4 regions of the Nonomuraea sp. K271 genome follow, and region 1 is predicted to be linked to each of the others. Evidence: riboswitches for the same ligand, from Rfam matches in the RefSeq annotation. Region 1 holds a riboswitch; each other region holds the start of a gene.

Region 1 (5,375 bases):
CGCCCCCACCGCCACGGCAGCCGAGGAGCCCGCCGAGGAGCCCGCCGAGCCGGCCGCCGAGGAGCTTGCGCTGGTCAGGGTGACCTTCGGCTATCCCGGCCGGGCGGAGCCGGTGCTCAAGGAGCTGGACCTGCGGGTGCGGCCGGGCGAGCGGCTGGCCGTGGTCGGGCTGAACGGCGCGGGCAAGACCACCCTGGTCAAGCTGCTCACCGGCCTGTACACCCCTCAGAGCGGCGCCGTCGGCACCGCAGGGGACGCCGCCGTGGTCTTCCAGGACTTCGCCCGCTACCCGCTGCCGCTGCGGGACAACGTCCGCCTTGGCGCGCCCGAGCAGGAGTGGACGGACGCCGACGTGCTGACCGCGCTCGCCGCCGTCGACGCGCTCGACCTGCTCGAAGGGCTTCCCCAAGGGCTGGACACGCCGCTGTCGCGCTCGTTCACGGGCGGGCGGGACCTGTCCGGCGGGCAGTGGCAGAAGGTGGCGCTGGCCAGGGCGGTGTACGCCCTCGACGCGGGCCGGCGCATCCTGATCGTCGACGAGCCCACCGCCCACCTGGACGCGCGGGCCGAGCAGGAGGTGTTCGAGCGGCTGCTGGAGCGTACGCGCGGGCGCACCCTGGTGCTCATCTCGCACCGTTTCGCCACCGTACGCCGGGCGGACCGCATCGTCGTCCTCGACGGCGGCGCCATAGCCGAGCAGGGCGGCCACGCCGAGCTGCTGGCGATGGGCGGCCGTTACGCGCGCTGGCACCGCCTCCAGACCGCCCTGACCGCGGGGACGAGCCGGTGACCGCGACCCTGCGCACGCTGGTGGGGCTGGCCTGGCGCACCGACCGGCGGGCCTTTCTCACCCTGACCGTCTTCCTCGCCCTCGGCGCCGTCAGCCACGGCATGGTCGGCGTCTTCCTGCGCGCGCTCACCGACGCCGCCACCGCGGGCGACGGCGTGCGGGCCTCGTGGTGGGGCCTGGCCGCAGGGGCCGCGCTGGCCACGGGCGTGGCGCTCGGCCGCGCGGAGCTGACGCTGATGGAGGAGCTGGGGGAGCGCATGGGCCTTGCCGTGCAGGAGGAGATCCTCACCCTCTCCTCAGGTGTGCCCACCATCGAGCATCTGGAGCGGCCCGCGTACCTGGACAGGCTGGCCACGTTGCGTGAGGAGAGCCGGCAGCTGTACTTCGCGGTGTGGGCGCTCGCGCTGGTCGGCGAGCACGCCGTGCAGATCGGGCTCGGCGTCGTGCTCGTGGCCGCCGTGCATCCGCTGCTCACGCTGCTGCTGGGCGGAGCCGTGCTGCCGTCGCTGCTGGTACGCGGCCGCGCGGCCCGCCACGTCGACGCGGCCGTCGAGCGCACCGCCGAGACGGCCAGGCTGGAGGAGCACCTGTCCGAGTCCGTTACCACGCCGGGGACGGCCAAGGAGGTACGGCTCGCCCGCGCCGCGCCCGCCCTGGAGGCGATGGCGGCGCAGCGGTGGGAGGAGGTGTCGGCGGGGTTGTCGCGGGCCAGGCTCCGCGCCGCGCTGCTCACGTTCGCCGGGTCCGGCACGTTCCTCGCCGGGTACGTGTCAGCGCTCGGCTGCACGGCGTGGCTGGCCGCCCGGGGGCAGGCCACGGCCGGCGACGTGGTCCTGGTCGCCACGGTCGGGGTGCAGTTCGTCACCCAGGCCTCACGGCTGGCCTTCCACGTGGGGTCGGTGGCCGCCGGCCTGCGCGCCGCCGGGCGCCTCGCCTGGCTGCGCGCCTACGCCCGGACCCGTAGGCCCCCCGCGGACGAGGCCGGAGGGGCCGAGCTGCCCGGAAGCCTCAGCTACGGCATCACGCTGCGGGACGTGTCGTTCACCTACCCCGGCACCATGAAGCCTGTGCTGCGCGGGATCGACCTCCGCCTGCCCGCCGGCGCGACCGTCGCGCTGGTCGGATCGCCGGGCTCGGGCAAGACCACGCTGGCCAAGCTGCTGTGCGGCCTGTACCAGCCCACGGGCGGGGAGATCCTGCTGGACGGAGTCCCGCTCCGCGACGTGCCCCCGGGGCGCTGGCGGCGCCGGATCAGCGCCGTGTTCCAGGACTGGGTGCCGTTCGAGCTCACCGCCGCGGAGACCGTCGGCATCGGTGACCTGCCCCGCATGGGCGACCGCGCCGCCGTGGACCGGGCGCTGGGGTGGGCCGGCGCCACGGAGGTGGTGGCCGGGCTGCCGGAAGGCCTGGGCACCGAGCTGGGCGACAGCTTCGCGGGTGGAGTGAAGTTGTCCGGCGGACAGTGGCAGAGGCTGGCGCTGGCGCGCGCCTCGATGCGGGAGGAGCCGCTGCTGCTCGTGCTCGACGAGCCGACCGCCTCCTTGGACGCGCCCGCGGAGAGCGCGCTCTTCGCCCGGTACGCGCAGGCCGCCCGCCGCCACCGTGCGGCCATCACCCTCCTGATCACCCACCGCTTCCCGACGGTGCGCGTGGCCGACCTGATCGTGGTGCTGGAGGCCGGGCGGATCGCCGAGCAGGGGAGCCACGACGAGCTCATGGCCCTTCACGGCCGCTACGCCGGGCTGCACGCGGTTCAGCGGGACGGCGAGGGCTGACCGGACGCGCGAGAGCGCGCGTCCATGCCGGACGCGCGCTCGTACGCGGGGGGCCGGGATCAGGCGGCGTACTCGGGGTAGCCGTAGCCGACGACCTCGGAGGTCGGACGGGTACGCTCCTCGACCTTGCCGTTGCCGGTGTTGCCTTCGATCGTGGAGATGGTGCCGTCGCCGTTGTCCTTCACGACGAAGCCGACGTGCTGGATGTCGCTGATGTCCTTGCCGCCGTCCCAGGAGAAGAACACCACGGCGCCAGGCTTGGCCTCGGTGCCGAAGCGGTCGTTGGCGGCGAACCACTTGGCGTGGGCGACGGTGTAGGCGTCCCAGCCGACCTGCGGACGGGCGCCGGTCTGCTCACCGACCCAGGAGACGAACATCGAGCACCAGGCGGCGTTCAGGTAGGCGGCCGGCTCGCCCCCGTCACGGGCGACGGTCTCGGCGGCGCGCTGCGAGTTGGCGTACCACTGCTGGTACGGGGTGCCGCCACCGGCGGCGTTCTCGGAGACGCCGACCTGGGACTTGGCGAAGTCCAGAACCTGGGAGGCGGTCACATTGACCTTGGTCTCCTCGGCCGCGCGCTTCTTGGACTCGGTGACCGGCGAGACGGCGGCCGGCCTGTCGCCGGGAGGGGTGTCGGCGTTGGCGGCGGCGACGTTCACGCCGAAGGCCGAGGCGAGGACGGTGGCGCCGAGTGCGGCGCGGGCGATGGTGCGCTTGGGGACAGCGGTAAGTCGGAACGTGGCCATCGAGGGGATAACTCCTTGCTTCCATGCCGCTTACCGGGTTAGCTGACGGGTTCGGGCGTGGAAGCTGCCCTACGGCACCAAGGTGCCGATTCACCCCAAAGGACGTGGGTCCCCGGTTCCGCGTGATGCGGATTCAGCGGTCACAGGACGATCCTGTGATCTTGTTGCGATGGTCAGACATAGCCGGACAAACCGGACGTATGCCTTGAGATGCCCCATAAGGTAATACATGAGGCAAGAGGATTACAACTACATAAAGCCCAGCTAGGCGATTTGCCTGCGAGCGTCGGCCAGAAGCCCGAGCATGGCAAGGGATTCGTCAAGGGGCATGATCGAGGATTCGGTCCTGCCCTCGGCCGTGGCGGCGCGGACCTCGCGGAGCTCACCGGCGTAACCGTTGTCGGCCGGATCGAGCACATGCTCCTCCGGCTCCATGGAGGGCCCGGTGAGGACGATCCGCTCGGGCGCCCAGAACGGCGCATGGATGTCCGCCCGCATCTGCGTACCTACAACGCAGGCCTGGTTCGGGTAATTCCCCAGCAAGGAGGTCTCCACGAAAGCCCTTCTGCCGCCGGGATAGAGCAACATCCCGGCCGCCTCCGCGTCAACTCCGTTCGGCGCCAGCGAGCCCGTGACGCGCAGGCCGGTGGGCATGCCGAGCAGCAGCTGGGCCAGGCCGAACGGGTAGACGCCCAGGTCGAGCAGCGCGCCGCCGCCCAGCTCCGGGGCCCACAGCCGGTGCGCCGGGTCGTAGGGCATGGCGAAGCCGAAACTGGCCTGCACGGAGCGGATCTCCCCGAAGCGCGAGTCGGTGGCGATGAGCCTGATCAGCGGGTTGAACCGCATCCACATGGCTTCCATGAGGAACACGCCGGCCTCGCGCGCCATGCGTACCATCTTCTCGGCGTCGCCCACGGTCGCGGCCAGCGGCTTCTCGCACAACACGGACTTGCCCGCGGCGATGGCGGCCTGCGCGACCCGCAGGTGCTCGGTGTGCGGCGTCGCCACGTAGATCGCGTCGACCGCCGGGTGGGCGCACAGCCGCTCATAGGAGCCGTACGCCGACTCCGCGCCCAGCGCGGCGGCCAGGGCCCGCGCCCGTTCCGGATTCCGGGAGCCGACGGCGCCCACCCGCATCCCGGGCTCCGCCACGATCGCCGCCCCGACGGTCCGCGCGATGACGCCCGTCGCCGCTATGCCCCATGTGAAATCGCGCACGCGGACGATGCTAGACGCATCAGATCACGTTGAACGTGTCAGGATCACCACCGTAGCGAAGGCCCCTGTTCAGCGCGCCGACGGCGGCCATGCTCTCCGGATCGAGGATGAAGTCGAACACGTCGATGTTCTCCGCGATCCGCGACGGCGTCACCGACTTCGGGATGACGACGTTGCCGAGCTGCAGGTGCCACCGGAGCACGATCTGCGCGGGCGTCTTGCCGTGCTTGTCCGCCAGCAGCGCCAGCGCCGGATCCTCCAGCAGCCCCCGGCCCTGGCCGAGCGGGCTCCACGCCTCCGTGAGGACGCCGTTGGCCTCGTGGAAGGCCCGCGTCTCCCGCTGCTGGAAGTAGGGATGGAGCTCGATCTGGTTGATGGAGGGCACGATGTCGGTCTCGTTCATCAGCCGGGTGAGCATGCCCGCCGTGAAATTGGACACGCCGATGGCCTTGGCCCGCCCGTCACGGTGGATCTTCTCGATCGCCTTCCACGCCTGGACGTACTTGTCCTGCTTCGGCACCGGCCAATGGATGAGATAGAGATCGACGTAGTCGAGCCCCAGCCGGGCCAGGCTCTCGTCGAAGGCCTCCTCCGCGCGGGCGTGGTCGGCGTTGGCCAGCTTGGTGGTGACGAACACCTTCTCGCGGCGCAGGCCGGACGCGCGCACGGCACGCCCCACGCCCTCCTCGTTCCCGTAGGCGGCGGCGGTGTCGATGTGCCGGTAGCCGGCCCGCAGCGCCGTCGCCACCACCTGCTCGGCCTCGTCGGCGGGGACCTGCCAGACGCCGAAGCCGAGTTGCGGGATCTGGACGCCGTCGGTGTTGAGCATGAGCGAGTTCATGGGTC
Region 2 (5,375 bases), on a different contig from region 1:
GCACTCCCGCGCCACCTTCACCGCCTACAACGGCGCCACCGTCGTCGACTCCGAGGAGGCCAAGGCGGACGACGCGACCGTGGCGGTGACGATCGCGCTGTCCGACGCGACCGGAGTCACCTCCATCGACCGCGTGGTCGTGCAGGTGTGCCGCTACAGCAACTCCCCGTTCGGAACCAGCTACTGCGGCCAGGCGGCCGAGTACAAGATGCCCTGAGGCGTGAACGGGGCGGCATCCTGGCCGGGTGCCGCCCGCGCGCCCTTGTCCGGCGCGTGAGCTTACTTGACGCCGCAGGCGGGAAGGCGGATGCACGGGGGCCGCGATCGGCTGGGAGGCGTCATGGTCACTTCGCGAGGCGTCTTCAGGCGCAAACCGGTGGAGCAGATCGCCACCGAGCACGAGGGGGAACTCGCCAGGACACTGGGGTTGTGGCAGCTGACCGCCATCGGCGTGGGCGGCATCATCGGTGCGGGCATCTTCGCGCTGGCCGGCGCGGTCGCCAACGAGACCGCGGGACCCGCCGTGCTGGTGTCGTTCCTCATCGCGGGTGTCGCCAGCGCCGCCGCCGCGCTGTCCTACGCCGAGTTCGCGGGAATGATCCCGAAGGCCGGGTCCGCCTACACCTACGGGTACGCCGTCCTGGGGGAGATCGTCGGCTGGTTCATCGGCTGGGACCTGCTGCTGGAGTACACCGCGATCGTCGCGGTCGTCGCCATCGGCATCTCCGGCTATTTCGGCTTCCTCGTCCAGGAGCTGGGGTTCGGGCTGCCCGCGTGGATGCTCGGCGCGCCCGGCACCGGCGAGGGACGCGTGGTGGACCTGTTCGCGGTGCTGCTCTGCCTGCTCATCGCCTTCCTGCTGAACCTCGGCATCCGCACCGCCGCCCGGTTCGAGACGTTCGTGGTGGGGCTGAAGGTCGCGGTCGTGCTGCTCGTCATCGTGGTCGGCTTCTTCCACATCAACACCTCCAACTATCACCCCTTCTTCCCGTACGGGATCGGCGGGGCCATCACCGGAGCCGCCACCGTGTTCTTCGCGGTGTTCGGCTACGACGCGATGAGCACGGCGGCCGAGGAGTCACGCGACGCGCAGCGGCACATGCCCAAGGCGATCATCTACTCCCTGATCATCGCCATGGTGCTGTACGTGCTGGCCACGCTCGTGCTGACCGGCATGCAGAACTACCGGGAGATCGACCCCGAGAGCGGCTTCTCCTCGGCGTTCGTCTCGGTCGGGCTGTCCGGGCTGGCGTCGGTGATCGCGGTGGGTGCCATCATCGGCATCCTCACCGTCATGTTCACGTTCATGCTCGGCGTGACCCGCGTGTGGTTCTCGATGAGCCGCGACGGGCTGCTGCCGCAGTGGTTCGCCAAACTGCACCCGGTACGGCGCGTGCCCTCGCGTGTCACCTGGATCGTGGGCGTCGCCTCCGCCGTGATCGCCGGGTTCCTGCCCATCCAGGAGGCCGCCGAGCTGACGAACATCGGCATCCTGCTGGCGTTCGTCGTCGTCTGCCTGGCCGTGATCGTGCTCCGTTACCGCCGGCCCGGCCTGCGCCGGCAGTTCCGCACGCCCGGGATGCCGGTCGTGCCGGCCATCGGGGTGCTCTTCTCGATCTGGCTGATCACCTTCCTGGATCCGGCGACCTGGCTGCGCTTCGCCGCCTGGTTCGTGCTGGGGCTGGTCATCTACTTCGCCTACAGTCGCCGGCACTCCGCCCTGGAACAACCGCCGGCCGGGCCGGGCGAGCGCTGACGTACCGGACTGTGTGCCTGCGATCACACCGGGAAGGTGTCACGAAGCGAGGGCCGCGGGAGTCATGAGAGGGACATGACCCTCACAGTCAAGGAACGATCATGACCGATACCCGTACCGCTCTCCTGCGTGATCTGCACAAGCCCGGCGACCCGCTGATCCTGCCGAACGTGTGGGACGCGGGCAGCGCCACCGTCGTGGCCGAGGCCGGCTTCCCCGCCCTGGCGACGGCCAGCGCGTCCATCGCCGCCCTGCTGGGGCGCGGCGACCACCAGCAGGCGCCCGTCGAGGAGATGCTCGACATGGCCGCCAGGATCATCAGGGCCGTGGACGTACCGGTGACCGTCGACGCCGAGGGCGGCTACGGCCTGCCGGCCGGCGAGCTCGTCGAACGGCTCACCGCCATCGGCGCGGCCGGGTTCAACATCGAGGACACCGACTACCCGGGCGGGGGACTGGTCGACGCCGGCACGCAGGCCGAGCGCATCGCCGCACTCCGGGAGGCGGGCCCCGACCTGGTGATCAACGCGCGGATCGACGTGTTCCTGACCGGCTCGACGTCGGCCGAGGAGGTCGCGGAACGCGGGCGCCGCTACCTGGAGGCCGGCGCCGACTGCGTCTTCCCCATCCTGGCCCCGTCGGAGAAGGTGGTCGGCGACCTGGTGGAGGCCGTCGCCGGGCCGGTCAACGTCACCTGCATGCCCGGCATGGACCTGGGCAGGCTGGCCTCCCTCGGCGTCGCCCGCGTCTCGTTCGGCCCGTTGACGTACCTGACCGCGCTGGATGCGCTCAAGGCCATGGCGGGACGCATCCGCGCGGGCCGGGACCCGTACGCGGCCTGACCGGCGCGCGGAGGGCGGGCCGGCCCTCCGCGCGTCAGGCGGAGGCGCGGCCCAGGGCCCGCAGCTCGTCGGGGGAGAGCGCCGAGACGTTCTGGTCGATGGGAGTGTCGGAGTACTGGTGGATGGTCCAGGTCTTCCAGTCGGCGGGCGGCGTCACCGTCCCCTTAGGCTTGCTGTAGTGGGCCACCCACAGCGGGTACTCGGCCAGGCCCTTGCCGTGGGTGTCGGCGAAGTTCCAGCCGCTGTAGAACATCGGGGTAACCCCCGTCTCGGCCTTCACGTGCGACAGCCAGGCCTTGGCCCAGGCGTTGACCTCCTCGACGGACTTGCCGTCGGTGGTCTCCAGGTCCAGCACCAGCAGGTCACCGGGCTGGGAGGACTGCGAGTTCACCATGGACAGGAAGTGCTCGGCCTCGGCGATGGGGTCGTTGGCGGGGTGCCCGTAGTGGTACGCGCCGCGCACGATGCCCTTCTTGCCCAGCTCGCTCCAGTGCCGGGCGAAGGCGGCGTCACGGAAGTCGGTTCCTTCGGTGGCCTTGATGATGCCGAACTGTGCGGGGCTGGCTGCCCAGTCGTGCTGCGGCTGGTAGTTGGACACGTCCTGGCCGTAGGTGAGCGTCGGCTGCTCGGCCGCCTGGGCCGATTCCGGCTCGACGGGGGACGCGTACGCGGGCGCGGTCGCGCCCGACAGAGCGGCGGTTCCGGCCAGCAGGGCGCCGGCGGCGGAAAGGGTGAGGCGTCGGGTGAGTTCGCGCATGGGGGATCGACTCCTTGCTTCCATGTGCCTACCGGGTTAGCTGACGGGTTCGGACGTGGAAGTGCCCTACGCACGCGGCCGTCGGCCGGCGTGCGATTCACCCCGGAAAGGTGGGTCCCCGGTTCCGCGCTGTGCGGATTCGGCCTGTCAATGTCGCGGCAAAGGGCGGGGCTAACGATCACCGTCGGCCTCTGCCGTAATCCCCAGAAAGGTATATACAGCCCCATAAACGCTGCAAGCGGTATAAATCCCCATGCAATGTGTTTTTACCTTGAGAAGCCCTGGACCGCCGTGTGCGCAGACGTTCCAGGGCTTTGGCAAAATTTTCGGCACCGTACGCTGGCCCCTACCGTACGGCCCCGCGCCTGATGAGTACGCCGGGCCATGTCGACCAGGTCCTGCGGCTCGGGACCCGCGAGGTCGGCCTAGCGTCCCCGGGGCTCGCCGACCGCGATCTCGGCCGACAAGCCGGCCACGTCGGCGGGCACGAGCGCATGTGCGTCATCGCCGAGAAGGTGGCCGACGCCCACCGGGCATGGCGGGACAGCCTCGCCGGCGTCACCCTCGCCGACATTCTCACCGAGCTGCCGGAGTGGGCGCCGGCCCGGCTCGGATGATCCGCCGATGCGGACGCCGCATGAATGCCGGCGCGCGACTACGGGACGGTCGCCCGGCCTGCACTGCTTACGTCGCCTGGTCCCAGACCTCGGCGAGCAGGCCGTTCAGTTTCTCCGGAGCCTCCACGTGGGGGCAGTGGCCGCCGCCGGGGACCGACGTGTGACGGCCGCCGATGCGTTCCGCGGTGATGCGGGCGCAGGCCATGAGCGGGACGCCCCCGCGCTCACGATAGAGCTCGGGCGCGCTCTCCCACGTTCCTGAGATCACCAGCTTGGGGAACGCGGCCGCCCGCAACGCGGCGAGCGGGACCCCGGCCTCCCAGCACACCCGTTCGCGCAGCGCGGTGCCGGCGGCACGCAACCGCGGCTCGCTCGCCTCCAGCGGAAGGCTGCCGGTAGAGCCGCCGGAGGCCTGCAGCCACTGCTCCGGCGTCAGCTCGGGCAGCTCGGCGTAAGCCGTACGGTTGGTGCGCAGGGCGTCCGCCACGGCCGGGTCGTCGGCAGCGGCCTGATAACAGCCGGGCTCGATCAGGGTGAGCGAGCGCACCGCCTCGGGGCGGCGGGCGGCCGCGATCATGGCGCCGACCCCGCCGTACGAGTGGGCGACGAGGTGTGCGCCGTCACCGAGCAGCTCGGCGATGTCGTCGGCGTCCGCCAGGTAGTCGCTGGGAAACCTCTCCCCGGCGTCCGGGCTGCCCCCGTACCCGCGCCGGTCCATGAGCAGCAGACGGAAGCGGGCCGCCAGCGGCGCCTGGGCGGCGAAGCCGTAGGAAGGGTCATCGCCCCAGCTGGTGGAGCCGTGCACGAAGAGCACAGGCGGCGCGCCATGCGGGCCCATCGCGGTCACGTGCACGCTGCCCGGCAGCGGCCCGTTCGCACGGAACAACGGCGTGTCGGTGGGAGGGGGCATGACACACTCCTAAACATCGTTCATCGCTCTTGAACACTGTCTAATACGGCTGAACGACGACCGTCAATTCGGGGTACGGTGATCCCGTGTCCTCCGCAGACTTCTCCGACGGGTCCGTGTGGCTGCGTCCCCAACGGCCGCCGCGCGACCGCCGGCTCACCCGTGACCAGATCGTCGACGCCGCCGTGGCCGTGCTCGACTCCGACGGTCACCGAGGCCTGTCGATGCGCCGGATCGCCGCCGGCCTCGGCGTGACCGCCGGGTCGCTCTACTGGTATGTGCGCACCAAGGACGACCTGCTCGAACTCGCGCTCGACCGCGTGCTGGGGGAGGTGTGCGCCGCGCCCGACGTGCCGGACTGGCGGCGGGCGCTGGCCACCCTGGCCCGCCACCACCGCGACATGCTCCTTCGGCACCAGTGGGCGCTGTCGGAGCTGACCCTGCGGTCCAACCTGGGGCCGAACGCGCTGGCCCTGGCCGAGAAAGGGCTGCG
Region 3 (5,375 bases), on a different contig from region 1:
TGGCCGTGGCCGCGATCCGCCGCCTGCACGTGGACACGCTCTTCCTCGGCGTGCACGGGATGAGCGTGCGGGCCGGGTTCACCACGCCGAACCTGCTGGAGTCGGAGACCGACAGGGAGCTCGTGGCGGCCGCGCACCGGCTGGTCGTCCCGGCCGACAGCACCAAGTGGAACACGGTGGGCATCAGCACCATCGCCGAACTGAGCGAGGCGGACGTGGTCATCACCGACGCGGGGTTGCCCGAGGACGCACGCACGCAGCTGGCCGAGCGGGCCGGAGAACTGATCATCGCGGAGGGCACGCATTGAAGCGCACCGTCACCCAACTCGCCGACGGCCGGGAGCTGATCTACTTCGACCAGCGCGACGACGCCGATCGGAGCGCGATCGACCGGCGTCCGCTGGAGCCCCGGCCGGTGGCGTCCGAGCTGCGCTACGATCCGCTGACCGAGGAGTGGATCGCGATGGCCGGGCACCGGCAGACGCGGACGTTCCTGCCGGCGGGCACGTCCGCCGAGTGCCCGTTGTGCCCGTCGTCGGACGCGCGGTCGACGGAGATCCCGGCGTACGACTATGACGTGGTGGTGTTCGAAAACCGCTTCCCGTCCTTCTCCACCAATTTTGGGACTTATCACGATGTTGGCGGGCTGAGCGACGTCCGTCCGGGGGTCGGGCGCTGCGAGGTGGTGTGCTTCACCTCCGACCACTCGTCCTCCTTCTCCAAGCTCTCTGACGCGCAGGTACGGCTCGTCATGGAGGCCTGGGCCGACCGTACGGCCGAGTTGTCCGCGGTCGAGGGCGTGGAGCAGGTGTTCTGTTTCGAGAACCGGGGCGAGGAGATCGGCATCACGCTGGCCCACCCGCACGGCCAGATCTACGCGTACCCGTACGTCACGCCCAGGACGAAGCTCCAGCTCGGCGCGGCGGCCCGCCATCAGGGGCCGGGCAACCTGTTCGCCGACGTGCTGGCCGCCGAGCGTGCCGCCGGGACGCGGGTGATCGCCGACAACGAGGCATGGACGGCGTTCGTGCCGGCGGCCGCGCGCTGGCCGTTCGAGGTGCACGTTTATCCGCACCGGCAGGTGCCCGACCTGGCCGCACTCACGGAGGAGGAACATGCGGCGTTCGCCCCGCTCTACACCACGGTGCTGCAAGCCTTTGACGGGTTGTTCGGCGGTGTGACGCCCTACATCTCGGCCTGGCACCAAGCTCCGGTGCGGCGGGACCGCGAGCTCGCGTACCTGCATCTGGAGCTTTTCAGCATCCGGCGGGCGCCGAACAAGCTCAAGTATCTGGCTGGCTCGGAGTCCGCGATGGGCGCGTTCGTCAACGACGTGATGCCGGAGGAGGCCGCCCGTATGCTCCGGTCACGGATCGATCAAGAATAGATTTCTACTTAAGGTCGCATGACTCGTGATCTACCACTAATATCCCCTTATGTACCGGCCGTAACAGCCGTTGCACCGCCTAATCCTGGGCGAGTTGCCCGGGAGCCGGGGACCCATCGCACTTGGGGTGAATCCACTTCGGTGGTAGGGAAACGCAGCTCCCTTACCCGAACCCGTCAGCTAACCCGGCCGGCAGAGGGAGAGGAACACCTACGTGGCGGCTTCGTCCCCCGCGAGTCTTGCCATCGGTCTCATCGCCGCCGCAGCCGTCGCCGTCTCGGCGGCCCCGGCGTCCGCGGCGCCCAAACCCAAGGAGTCGGAGCTGCGGGCCCAGCTCAAGCAGCTCAACAACAAGGTCGACAAGCTGATCGAGGCGTACAACCTCAAGCGGGTCGAGCTGGCCAAGGCACAGAAGTCCGCCAAGGCGGCCAAGGCCCGGCTGGCCACCGCCGAGGAGGCGCTCACGACGGCCGAGAAGCGGGTCGCCGAGATCGCCCGGCTGCGCTACCAGAACGGCACTTCCAGCGTTCCCGCGTTCATGCTGCCCGAGAACAGCGGCGGCGCGGCCGTGCTCAACCAGGTCACCGCCGAGCAGCAGGCGTTCGTGCAGGGCGTGGCCAGGACACGCGACCAGAAGAAGAAGGCCGCCGTGCAGGCCGCCGAGCTCGCCGTCAAGATCCGCAAGGACGCCTCCGAGGTGGCCGGCCGGCGCGACGAGGCCGAGGACGTCATCGACGACATCGAGAAGAAGCTGCAGGACCTGGTGCCGTTCGGCACGAACCGCAGGCCGGACGGCGGCTGGGCGCCCGAACTGCCGTCCGGCTCCGACAACATCACCCCGCGCACGCGGCTGATGAAGGAGCAGATCGACAAGAACTTCGCGCTGCCCTTCACCGTCGGCTGCTTCCGCTCCGGCTCAGGAGGCGAGCACCCGCTGGGCAGGGCCTGCGATTTCATGATGAGCACGGGCGGCTCGATGCCCTCCGCCGCCAACACCGCCCTGGGCGATCGCATCGCGGAGTGGGCCATCAAGAACAAGAGCAAGCTGGGCGTCAAGTACGTCATCTGGAAACAGCGCATCAACCACGGATCGGGCTGGAGCACGATGTCCGACCGCGGCAGCATCACCGAGAACCACTACGACCACGTGCACATCTCCATGAACTGAACGGGCTCTGTGTCATCGTGGCCGCGGGTCGACGAGCCCGCCGTCGTAGGCGGCGATGACGAGTTGCGCCCGGTCGCGGGCCTGCAGTTTCGCCAGGAGCCTGCCGATGTGGGTCTTGACCGTGCCGACGGTGAGATGCAGATGCCCGGCGATCTCGGAGTTGGACATCCCCCTGCCGACGAGGGTGAGCACCTCGCACTCGCGCTGGGTGATGTGGCCGAGGTCTCGCGTGGCCGGAGCGGGATGGGCACGTCGCAGGAAGTCGGCGATGAGCCGGCGGGTCACGGTCGGCGCCAGCAGCGCTTCGCCGGCGGCGACGACCCGGATGGCGGCCAGCAGCTCGGTCGCCGTGGCGTGCTTGAGCAGGAAACCGCTCGCCCCCGCGCGTAGCGACGCGTGGACGTAGTCGTCCTGGTCGAACGTGGTGAGGATCAGCACGCGCGTGCCGCTGCCGGCCGGGTCGGCGCAGATCCGCCTGGTCGCCTCGATGCCGTCCATGCCGGGCATGCGGATATCCATGAGGACGACGTCCGGGCGGTGCCGGCGGGCCAGCAGGACGGCTTCGGCACCGCTGCCCGCCTCGCCCACGGTGGTCAGCCCCGGTGTGGTGTCGATGAGCACCTTGAAGCTGTCGCGCACCAGGATTTGGTCCTCGGCGAGCAGCACCCTGATCGGCCTAGGGGCGTCGGCGCTCATGCCGGCCGGCCGTCCCGGTCGTAGGGCAGGCGGGCCGCCACGCGGAACCCGCCGTCAGGGCGTGCCCCCGCGCTGAACGTGCCTCCGTACGTCTTCGCGCGTTCACGCATGCCCACAAGGCCGTGGCCGCCGTGACCAGGCCGCCGGCCCTGGCGGGCACCATGGCGGGCACCGTGGCGGGGGCCGTGGCGGGGGCCGTCGTCGACGACCTCGATCGCGGCTTCCCGCTCGTCGACGACGACGGTGACCGAGCAGCGCGTGGGCCCCGCGTGGGTGACGACGTTGGTCAGGGCCTGCTGCACGATCCGGTAGACCGACACCGCGACCGCGGGAGGCGGCGTGGCCTCCCCGCGGACGGTCAGGTCGACCTCGACCCCGGCCGAGCGGGCCTGCGCGGCCAGCTCGGGCAGGTCGGCCATGCCGGGAACGAGCACGTGCGCCTGCTGGGGGTCGCCGTCGGAGCGCAGCAGGTCGAGCACCCGGTGGATCTCGGTGAGTGTGCTCCGGCTGGTCTGTTCGATGACGGACAACGCGGCGCGCACCTCCTGCGGGCGGGCTTCGGCGACATGGTTGGCGACGGTGGCCTTGACGGCGATCACGCTCATGCTGTGGCCGATGATGTCGTGCAGTTCCCTGGCGATGCGCCTGCGCTCCTCCCCCACCGCGGCCTCGGCGAGGTGGCGGACGAGCCGAGCGGTCGTGTCGCGCTTCCAGCGTACGGCCGTCCCCAGCGCCCAGGCGGCCGTCAGCAGCACCCCGATCACGCCGATCTCGACCGGCCAGTGAGGTGGCAGCTCGCTCGGCGTGGCCACCGGCGAGAGGCCGGGCAGCACCTGGGCGTAGAAGATCAGGATAGTGATCACCGCGGCGGACAGGCAGGCCGCCCAGCCCGCCACCGCCCACGCGACCGAGGCGGTGGAGGCCACGACGTACAGCACGAGCACGGTCGGCAGGAACGACACCGAGAGCGCGCCCGCCGCGCCGGCGCCGGCCACGACCGTCAGTGCGCCCGCGGCGCACCCGGCGGCGAGCATGGACCGCGGCAGCCGCCGCCGGAGCGCGACGGGAAAGCTCACGACCGCCGCGACCGGCCAGGCCGTCCAGGCGGGCCATGACGGCGACGGCCCCGGAGGATCGACGAAGGCGTAGCCGACGAGCAGCGCCACCATGACCGCCGCCGCCGCGTCGGCAACGCCCTTCCGGCGGAGCTGCCGAGCCCATTTCATGCCGTGACGTTATCTCCTCACCGGCTCGCCCGGCATCTGACCACGGTAGGACGGCCGCGTCCGTCCGGGGTCGTACCTGTCTCCTGCTCGCCGCCGCAAGATGTGACCTGGGCCCGACGCGCGCCCGCCGCACCGCCCGCCACCATGCTGATGCGCCCGGCTTTCCGGGCCGCACCGACACCGACACGACGGGCAGGAACGCATGAAGAACGAGCTTCGCCGGCGGATCACGCGATGGCGGCGGGCAGCCAAGGAGCGGCGGGCCGCCAACGCCACCGCCAACCTGGGCCGGCAACCGGCCTTCCCCGGACGATGGGTGAGCGCCGTCGCGCTGATCGCCGGCCCCACCCTGCTCATGACCGGGATTCTGCTGCGCTCACGGTTCCACTTCTTCTTCCCTGACCAGCTCGCCGCCTACACCCGGCACCCGGAGCTCGTCACCGCCGCCTATGCCAGCTTCGCCTGCGGCGTCATCCTGCTGTGCCCGGCGGTCATGACGCTGGCGCACAGGATCGCCGCCACCAGGCCGCTGTGGGGGCTGTGGGGCGGATGCCTGGTGATCGCCGGGCTGTTCACCCGGACCTTCCAGTACGGCACCGACCACCTGGCCTTCCACCTGACCGACGCCCTGGGCCTGCCCGCGATGATCGGCGGGATCGAGCACTACTACGCAGCATGGTGGGACACGCAATGGCATCCCTTCAGGATGTTGTCGGGTGCGGCCTTCGCCGGCTGGATCGTGCTGGCCGTCGGCGCCTACCGCTCCGGCGCACTCGGCCTGGGCCGCTCGGTGGCGCTCGGCCTGATGTCGGCGCTCGCGCTCGGGACGCTGAAGGGCACCCAGATCCCGCAGTCCGTCATCGCCGTGGGCGGACTCTGCGTCGCGCTGGTCCCTTTG
Region 4 (5,375 bases), on a different contig from region 1:
TCGACCGGCTCAGCGAGCGGGAGCGGGAGGTGGCGACGGCCGTCGGCCAGGGCAAGTCGAACGCCGACATCGCGGGTGAGCTGTTCATGAGCGTGCCCACGGTCAAGGCGCACGTGTCGCGCATCCTGACCAAGCTCGACCTCAACAACCGGGTGCAGGTCGCGCTGCTGGTCTACGACGCGGGTTCGTAGCGGGGGCACCATGCGGCCGGCACCACGATCGCGGCGTTCTCTCGCCGGCCGGCCGCTGGAATTCCAGCTTTTCGCGCCGGGGTCCCGGCGACCCGGCCGACCGGCGCCCGCACCGGGCCCGTGGCGCAGCCGTCCCGTGCGACGCCGGCACGGTCCCGCCCGGTCCGGTGGGGTCACGAGCGGCGGTGCGACGCCGCGCCCACCAGGGGGGCCGGCCGTGCCGGCCCCCCTGGTGGGCGCCCGCGCCGACGCGGCCCGCCGGCCGTGGCCAAGCGCTTGTCCACAGTGGAGTGGCCGTTACGGTCAGGTACGCGGCAGCCGTACCCTTGTCTGAAAGGGCATGTCACGAAGGGACAAGTGGGATGAGTTCAGCGGGTGAAGGCCTGTCTCGCCCGCTTCCCGAGCAGGTGCGGCTGAATGTCGTCGACTTGGCGTCTCAAGTTCTCGGCACGATGCCCGCTGCCGCCATCCCGCCGCCGCTGCGGGGCATCGCCAAATTCGACCCCCGCAAGCGGGCCAAGCTGGCCGGCGCCCCCATCGCGGCGCAGCTGGAGAACGACAAGAAGTTCCGCGAGCTGGTCGCCGAGTCCGTGACCGCGGGCTGGCCCGAGCTGGTCGCCTCGCTCGCCGAGGGCAACGTGCCGCCCGCCGCAGATCCCGTGCTCGTGGCCGCGGCCGCCTATCTCACGCGCCCGCCGGGCTGGGCGGAGATGATCGAGACCGCCCGCGCCGACCTGGAGCAGTCGCTGGCGGCCGCCGAGGACTCCGAGCGCGAGGAGGTCGTCGCCCGGCTGCGCGAGCAGCTCGCCGCGCAGAAAAGCGCGGCCAAGGAGGATACCGACCGCCTGCGCGAGCAGGTCAAGGCGGCCCGCGCGGAGAACTCCGATCTGCGCCGCAGGCTTCACGACGCCCGCGAGCGGGCCAAGGCCGCGATGCGGCGGGCCGAGGAGATGGAGCGGACCGCCGAGGAGGCGCGCACGGCCGCCTCGGTCGCGGGCAGCGCCGGCGAGTCCGAGCTGCGGCGGCTGCGCGAGCGGTTGTCGGACGTGGAGAAGCAGCTCGAAGCCTCGCGCCGGGCCGCGCGCGAGGGCAGGAGCATCGAGGACGCCCGCATAAGGGTGCTGCTCGACGCGCTGCAGGACGCCTCCGCCGGGCTGCGCAGGGAGCTGGCCCTGCCCACCACGATCAGCCGGCCGGCCGACTCGGTCGCCGCGGTCACCGGCGAGCGGCCGGGTGTGCGCGTGCCCGCGCGTGCGCTCGCCGACGACGACCCGCAGCTCCTCGACCAGCTGCTCGCGCTGCCGCAGGTCCATCTGATCATCGACGGCTACAACGTCACCAAGACCGGCTACGGCACGCTCACCCTCGCCGACCAGCGCAACCGGCTGATGACCGGGCTGGGCGGGCTGGTGGCGCAGACCAGGGTCGAGGTGACCGCGGTCTTCGACGGGGCCGAGCTCAACGCCCCTGTGCAGGTCGTGGCGCCGCGGGGGGTGCGGGTGCTGTTCAGCGCGCCGGGGGAGATCGCCGACGACCTGATCCGCCAGCTCGTACGCGCCGAGCCGCCCGGCCGCGCCATCGCCGTGGTGTCGTCGGACCGGGAGGTGGCCGAGTCCGTCAGGCGGATGGGAGCCAGACCCGTTCCTTCTGGCTTGCTGCTGCGCCGCCTGGGCCGGGCTTAAGTTACAAATTGGTCTGTTCGGGTGAGACCCCACCCGCCACTTCTGTACTATTTCGCCCCAGTAAAGATCCCTGGGAGGCGACGCAGTGAGGTTTGGCCGGGTGCCGGTGGCCGTGGGTCTCGCGTTCGGGCTGATGGTGTCCCCCATGGGGGTTGCGCTCGCTGATCCGAAGCCCACCATCGGGCAGGCCAAGGCCAAGCTCGACAAGCTCAACCACAAGGCCGACAAGGTCGTCGACCGTTACAACGCGGCGACCGAGCGCTACAAGAAGGCCAAGGGCTCCTACACCAAGCTGAACAAGAGCTACAAGCGCAAGCTCCGTACGGTCGCGAACCTGCGCGTCGAGATCGCCGACATGGCCGCAAGCGTCTACCGGGTCGGCGAGTACGCCACCTCCCTTCCTGGGCTGGTCGGCTCCGAGAATCCGCAGGGACGGCTGGCCGGGATGGCGCTGGCCGGGCAGATGGCCAAGGAGCGCTCGCAGAAGCTGGCCGCGTTCGACCGGGAGAACCGCGGGCTGAAGAAGGAACGCGACAAGGCGCAGGACGCGCTGCGGTCCGCCGACGAGGTGCGCGGCCAGGTCGAGAAGGAGCGCAAGGAGATCCTCGGCCTCATCGCCAAGCAGAAGAAGCTGCTGAAGAAGCTGGGCGCCTACAGGACCGGCGACCCGAACAGCACCGGCATCGAGTACACCGGGTCCGCCTCCGGGAACGCCGCGGCGGTGCTGCGGTTCGCGTTCGCGCAGGTCGGCAAGCCGTACGTGTTCGGCGGGACCGGGCCGGGCGGCTACGACTGCTCGGGGCTGACCCAGGCGGCCTGGCGGGCGGCCGGCGTGTCGCTGCCGAGGACGACGTGGTCGCAGTGGTCGTGGGGCGCGAGCCGCAGGGTGTCGCTGAACGCGCTGCAGCCCGGGGACCTCATCTTCAGCGAGGGCCTGGGACACGTCAGCATTTATGCGGGCAACGGAAAGATCGTCCATGCGCCGCAGACGGGCGACGTGGTCAAGGTGGTCACCCTCTCCTCCTACGGCAGGGGCCTCGTGGGCGCCGTCCGCCCGTAGATCCGCCCGTCACCCACCTACGACGCACCATCGTTGCCCCCGCCGGGGCGCCGCCGGGGCGCCGCCGGGGCGGCTCCCGCCCGTCCCGCAGTCGTGTTCCGCCACGTTCCGCCACTCTGTGATCACCGCGGGTCTCGCGCGGCAGGGCGAAATATGTGACAAAGGCGACATATGGCTCCTGACAGATGAGCGTGGCCAGAAGTGTGAGTAGGGTCACTTTTTGGTAACGGCGCATCTGTTCCAGCAGGGGTTCGGGAATTTACAGACACCTTTTTGGATCTTTACCGGCTGACTGTGCTTTTGCCGATCCTTGACCGTTCCGCGTAGCTTCTGGCGTCGTCGCGGTGCACAAGCCATGACGCCGCGACCCCGCATCGGTCCCTCCCGATGTGAAGACAGATAAAGATCCGCTGGTCATCGCCGCGACATCCCCATGGCACACCTGCTGAATCGGGGCGATGGCCTGCCGAATCCGTGCAGCCAGGAGGCACGGAACCGGGGACCCAGCGATCCCAGTTCCCCAGGGATCAGGGGTGAATCGGCGCGCCAATCGCGCCGTAGGGCGACTTCCAGGCCCGAATCCGACAGCTAACCCGGTAGGCGTTCGTGGAAGAGCCAAGGAGAAATCCTGTCTACCTCCCTGCATAACCCCCGTCTGTCCCGCCTTGCCCTGCGTGGCGCAGCGCTCACGATGACCGTGACGGCCGGAGGTCTGGTCCTCCATGCCCCGGCGGCCCAGGCGGCGACGACGAGCGACACGGCCGGCGTCTCCTCGGTGAGGGCGGTCACGGCCGCCAGCACCGCGAAGTCGGCCAAGGCCGCCCGGAAGCGAGCAGCCAAGATCGCTCGGCAGAAGGTGAAGGCCGGCAAGGCCCTCACCGTGGCCAAGAACCAGATCGGTGACCCGTACCGTTACGGCGCCACAGGGCCTGGTTCGTTCGACTGCTCCGGCCTCGTCCAGTTCGCCTGGAACAAGGCCGGGGTGAAGCTCCCGCGCGTGGCGAGCAGCCAGTTCGCCCGCATCAGGAACAAGGTCTCCTGGAAGAACCTCAAGCCAGGCGACCTCATGTTCTTCAACGGGCTCGGCCACGTGGGCATGTACGTCGGCAAGGGCAAAATGATCCATTCGCCGCGGACAGGCGAACGGGTGCGCATCGACAAGCTGGGCGGATGGCGCAAGTCGTCGTTCGTCGGCGCGGTCCGTCCCGGCCTGTGACGAAGCCCCGCCCGGGGCCTGGGTGACCTCCCAGGACCCCGGGCGGGCTCCCGTCTCCCCGTCACCGTTCTCAGCGCCGTCGTACGCGCCGGCCCCCACTACGATCGGCAGCGTGTCCCAGCAGGTGAGCCGACGAGCCGCGCTGACCGCGTTCCTTTTCCTCGGCCTGGCCGCCGACGCCCCCGCTCCCGGCCCGCCCGTCCTGCCCGCGCCTGCCCGCGACCTGTGGCCGGACGGCCAGGCCCTCGCCCGCGGGGCACGTTCCCTCGTCACCGGCCACCATGCCGCGCCCGGCACGCTCGACGAGCTCGCCCGCCGCGCCGACTCGGCGGCGCTGCGGGTCGCGGCCGTGCTCGGCCGCCCCGTACGGCCCGTGGTCATCGTCCCCGACACCGCGCAGGACGCCGCCAGGCTGGCCGGCTCCGGGCCTCTCGACGGGCTGGCGGCCGTGGCCGACGACGGCCGGGTTATCGTCGTCCCCGAGTCGTTCGGCAAGCTCACCTCGTTCGGCAAGGACGTCGTCCTCACCCACGAGCTGACCCACGTCGCCGCGGGCACCGGCGGACTGCCCGTCTGGCTCTACGAGGGCTTCGCCGACTACGTGGCCTACCGGGACGCCGGGCTGCCCGTGCGCACGGCCGCCGCCGAACTGGCCGCCGAGGTGCGTGCCGGGCGCGTGCCGGCCGCCCTGCCGGGGCCCGAGGCGTTCGCCGTGGGCGGACCCGGCCCGGGACGGCTCGCGCTGGCGTACCAGGAGGCCTGGCTGGCGTGTCGCTTCCTTTCCCGCCGTTTCGGTGAGAGGAGCCTGGTGAGGCTCTACCGTGATGCGCAGGCCGCCGACGTCCGCGCGGCGCTCGCCGTGCTCGGGCTCTCCGTGGCCACGCTGACCGCACGGTGGCGCGTGTACGTGCGGGAGCAGCTCGCGTGAAGGGGGAGGGACATGAGCGGACGTCAGGACGCGGACGGCCCGTCGGAGGAGGCCGAGGCGGGCGGGGAGACGGGCGGACCCGTTGACGGCGTCCCCGCGGGAGCCGTGACGGCGCAGGACCGCGCGGGCGCCGCGACGGAGGACGGCCCGCCGGGCGCGTGGACACGTCACGAGCGTGGGCAGGGGGACGGCATGCCCGTGACGACGCCCGACCCTGAGCCCGGTCCGGACCCCGACCAGGGGCCCGCCCCTGGGCCGGATTCGGCGCTCGGCCCGGCTGAGCGCCGGTTCAGGCGGC

What was found. Region 1 has a riboswitch for cyclic di-AMP ahead of GUY59_RS16260 (C40 family peptidase). Riboswitches for the same ligand answer to the same signal wherever they lie in the genome.
Region 2: linked by a shared signal. The riboswitch ahead of GUY59_RS03150 (glycoside hydrolase family 25 protein) and the one ahead of GUY59_RS16260 (C40 family peptidase) in region 1 are both predicted to bind cyclic di-AMP.
Region 3: linked by a shared signal. The riboswitch ahead of GUY59_RS25045 (coiled-coil domain-containing protein) and the one ahead of GUY59_RS16260 (C40 family peptidase) in region 1 are both predicted to bind cyclic di-AMP.
Region 4: linked by a shared signal. The riboswitch ahead of GUY59_RS21315 (C40 family peptidase) and the one ahead of GUY59_RS16260 (C40 family peptidase) in region 1 are both predicted to bind cyclic di-AMP.

Annotation. Positions count from the first base shown of each region.
Region 1 covers NZ_JAAAHR010000039.1:39,948-45,322, reverse strand. The annotation lists gene GUY59_RS16270 (ATP-binding cassette domain-containing protein) at 1-790, shown strand, start outside; gene GUY59_RS50725 (ABC transporter ATP-binding protein) at 787-2,565, shown strand; gene GUY59_RS16260 (C40 family peptidase) at 2,625-3,311, opposite strand; cyclic di-AMP (ydaO/yuaA leader) riboswitch at 3,324-3,460, opposite strand; gene GUY59_RS16255 (Gfo/Idh/MocA family protein) at 3,576-4,529, opposite strand; gene GUY59_RS16250 (aldo/keto reductase) at 4,549-5,370, opposite strand.
Region 2 covers NZ_JAAAHR010000005.1:105,672-111,046, forward strand. The annotation lists gene GUY59_RS03135 (hypothetical protein) at 1-217, shown strand, start outside; gene GUY59_RS03140 (amino acid permease) at 341-1,756, shown strand; gene GUY59_RS03145 (isocitrate lyase/PEP mutase family protein) at 1,858-2,598, shown strand; gene GUY59_RS03150 (glycoside hydrolase family 25 protein) at 2,633-3,355, opposite strand; cyclic di-AMP (ydaO/yuaA leader) riboswitch at 3,366-3,510, opposite strand; gene GUY59_RS47265 (hypothetical protein) at 3,724-3,972, shown strand; gene GUY59_RS03165 (alpha/beta fold hydrolase) at 4,040-4,882, opposite strand; gene GUY59_RS03170 (TetR/AcrR family transcriptional regulator) at 4,969-5,375, shown strand, end outside.
Region 3 covers NZ_JAAAHR010000076.1:32,114-37,488, reverse strand. The annotation lists gene GUY59_RS25055 (DeoR/GlpR family DNA-binding transcription regulator) at 1-308, shown strand, start outside; gene galT (galactose-1-phosphate uridylyltransferase) at 305-1,387, shown strand; cyclic di-AMP (ydaO/yuaA leader) riboswitch at 1,454-1,596, shown strand; gene GUY59_RS25045 (coiled-coil domain-containing protein) at 1,602-2,555, shown strand; gene GUY59_RS25040 (response regulator) at 2,568-3,251, opposite strand; gene GUY59_RS25035 (sensor histidine kinase) at 3,248-4,477, opposite strand; gene GUY59_RS25030 (hypothetical protein) at 4,680-5,375, shown strand, end outside.
Region 4 covers NZ_JAAAHR010000059.1:27,569-32,943, forward strand. The annotation lists gene GUY59_RS21300 (response regulator) at 1-191, shown strand, start outside; gene GUY59_RS21305 (NYN domain-containing protein) at 620-1,873, shown strand; gene GUY59_RS21310 (C40 family peptidase) at 1,959-2,933, shown strand; cyclic di-AMP (ydaO/yuaA leader) riboswitch at 3,388-3,551, shown strand; gene GUY59_RS21315 (C40 family peptidase) at 3,625-4,149, shown strand; gene GUY59_RS21320 (hypothetical protein) at 4,262-5,077, shown strand; gene GUY59_RS21325 (M48 family metallopeptidase) at 5,090-5,375, shown strand, end outside.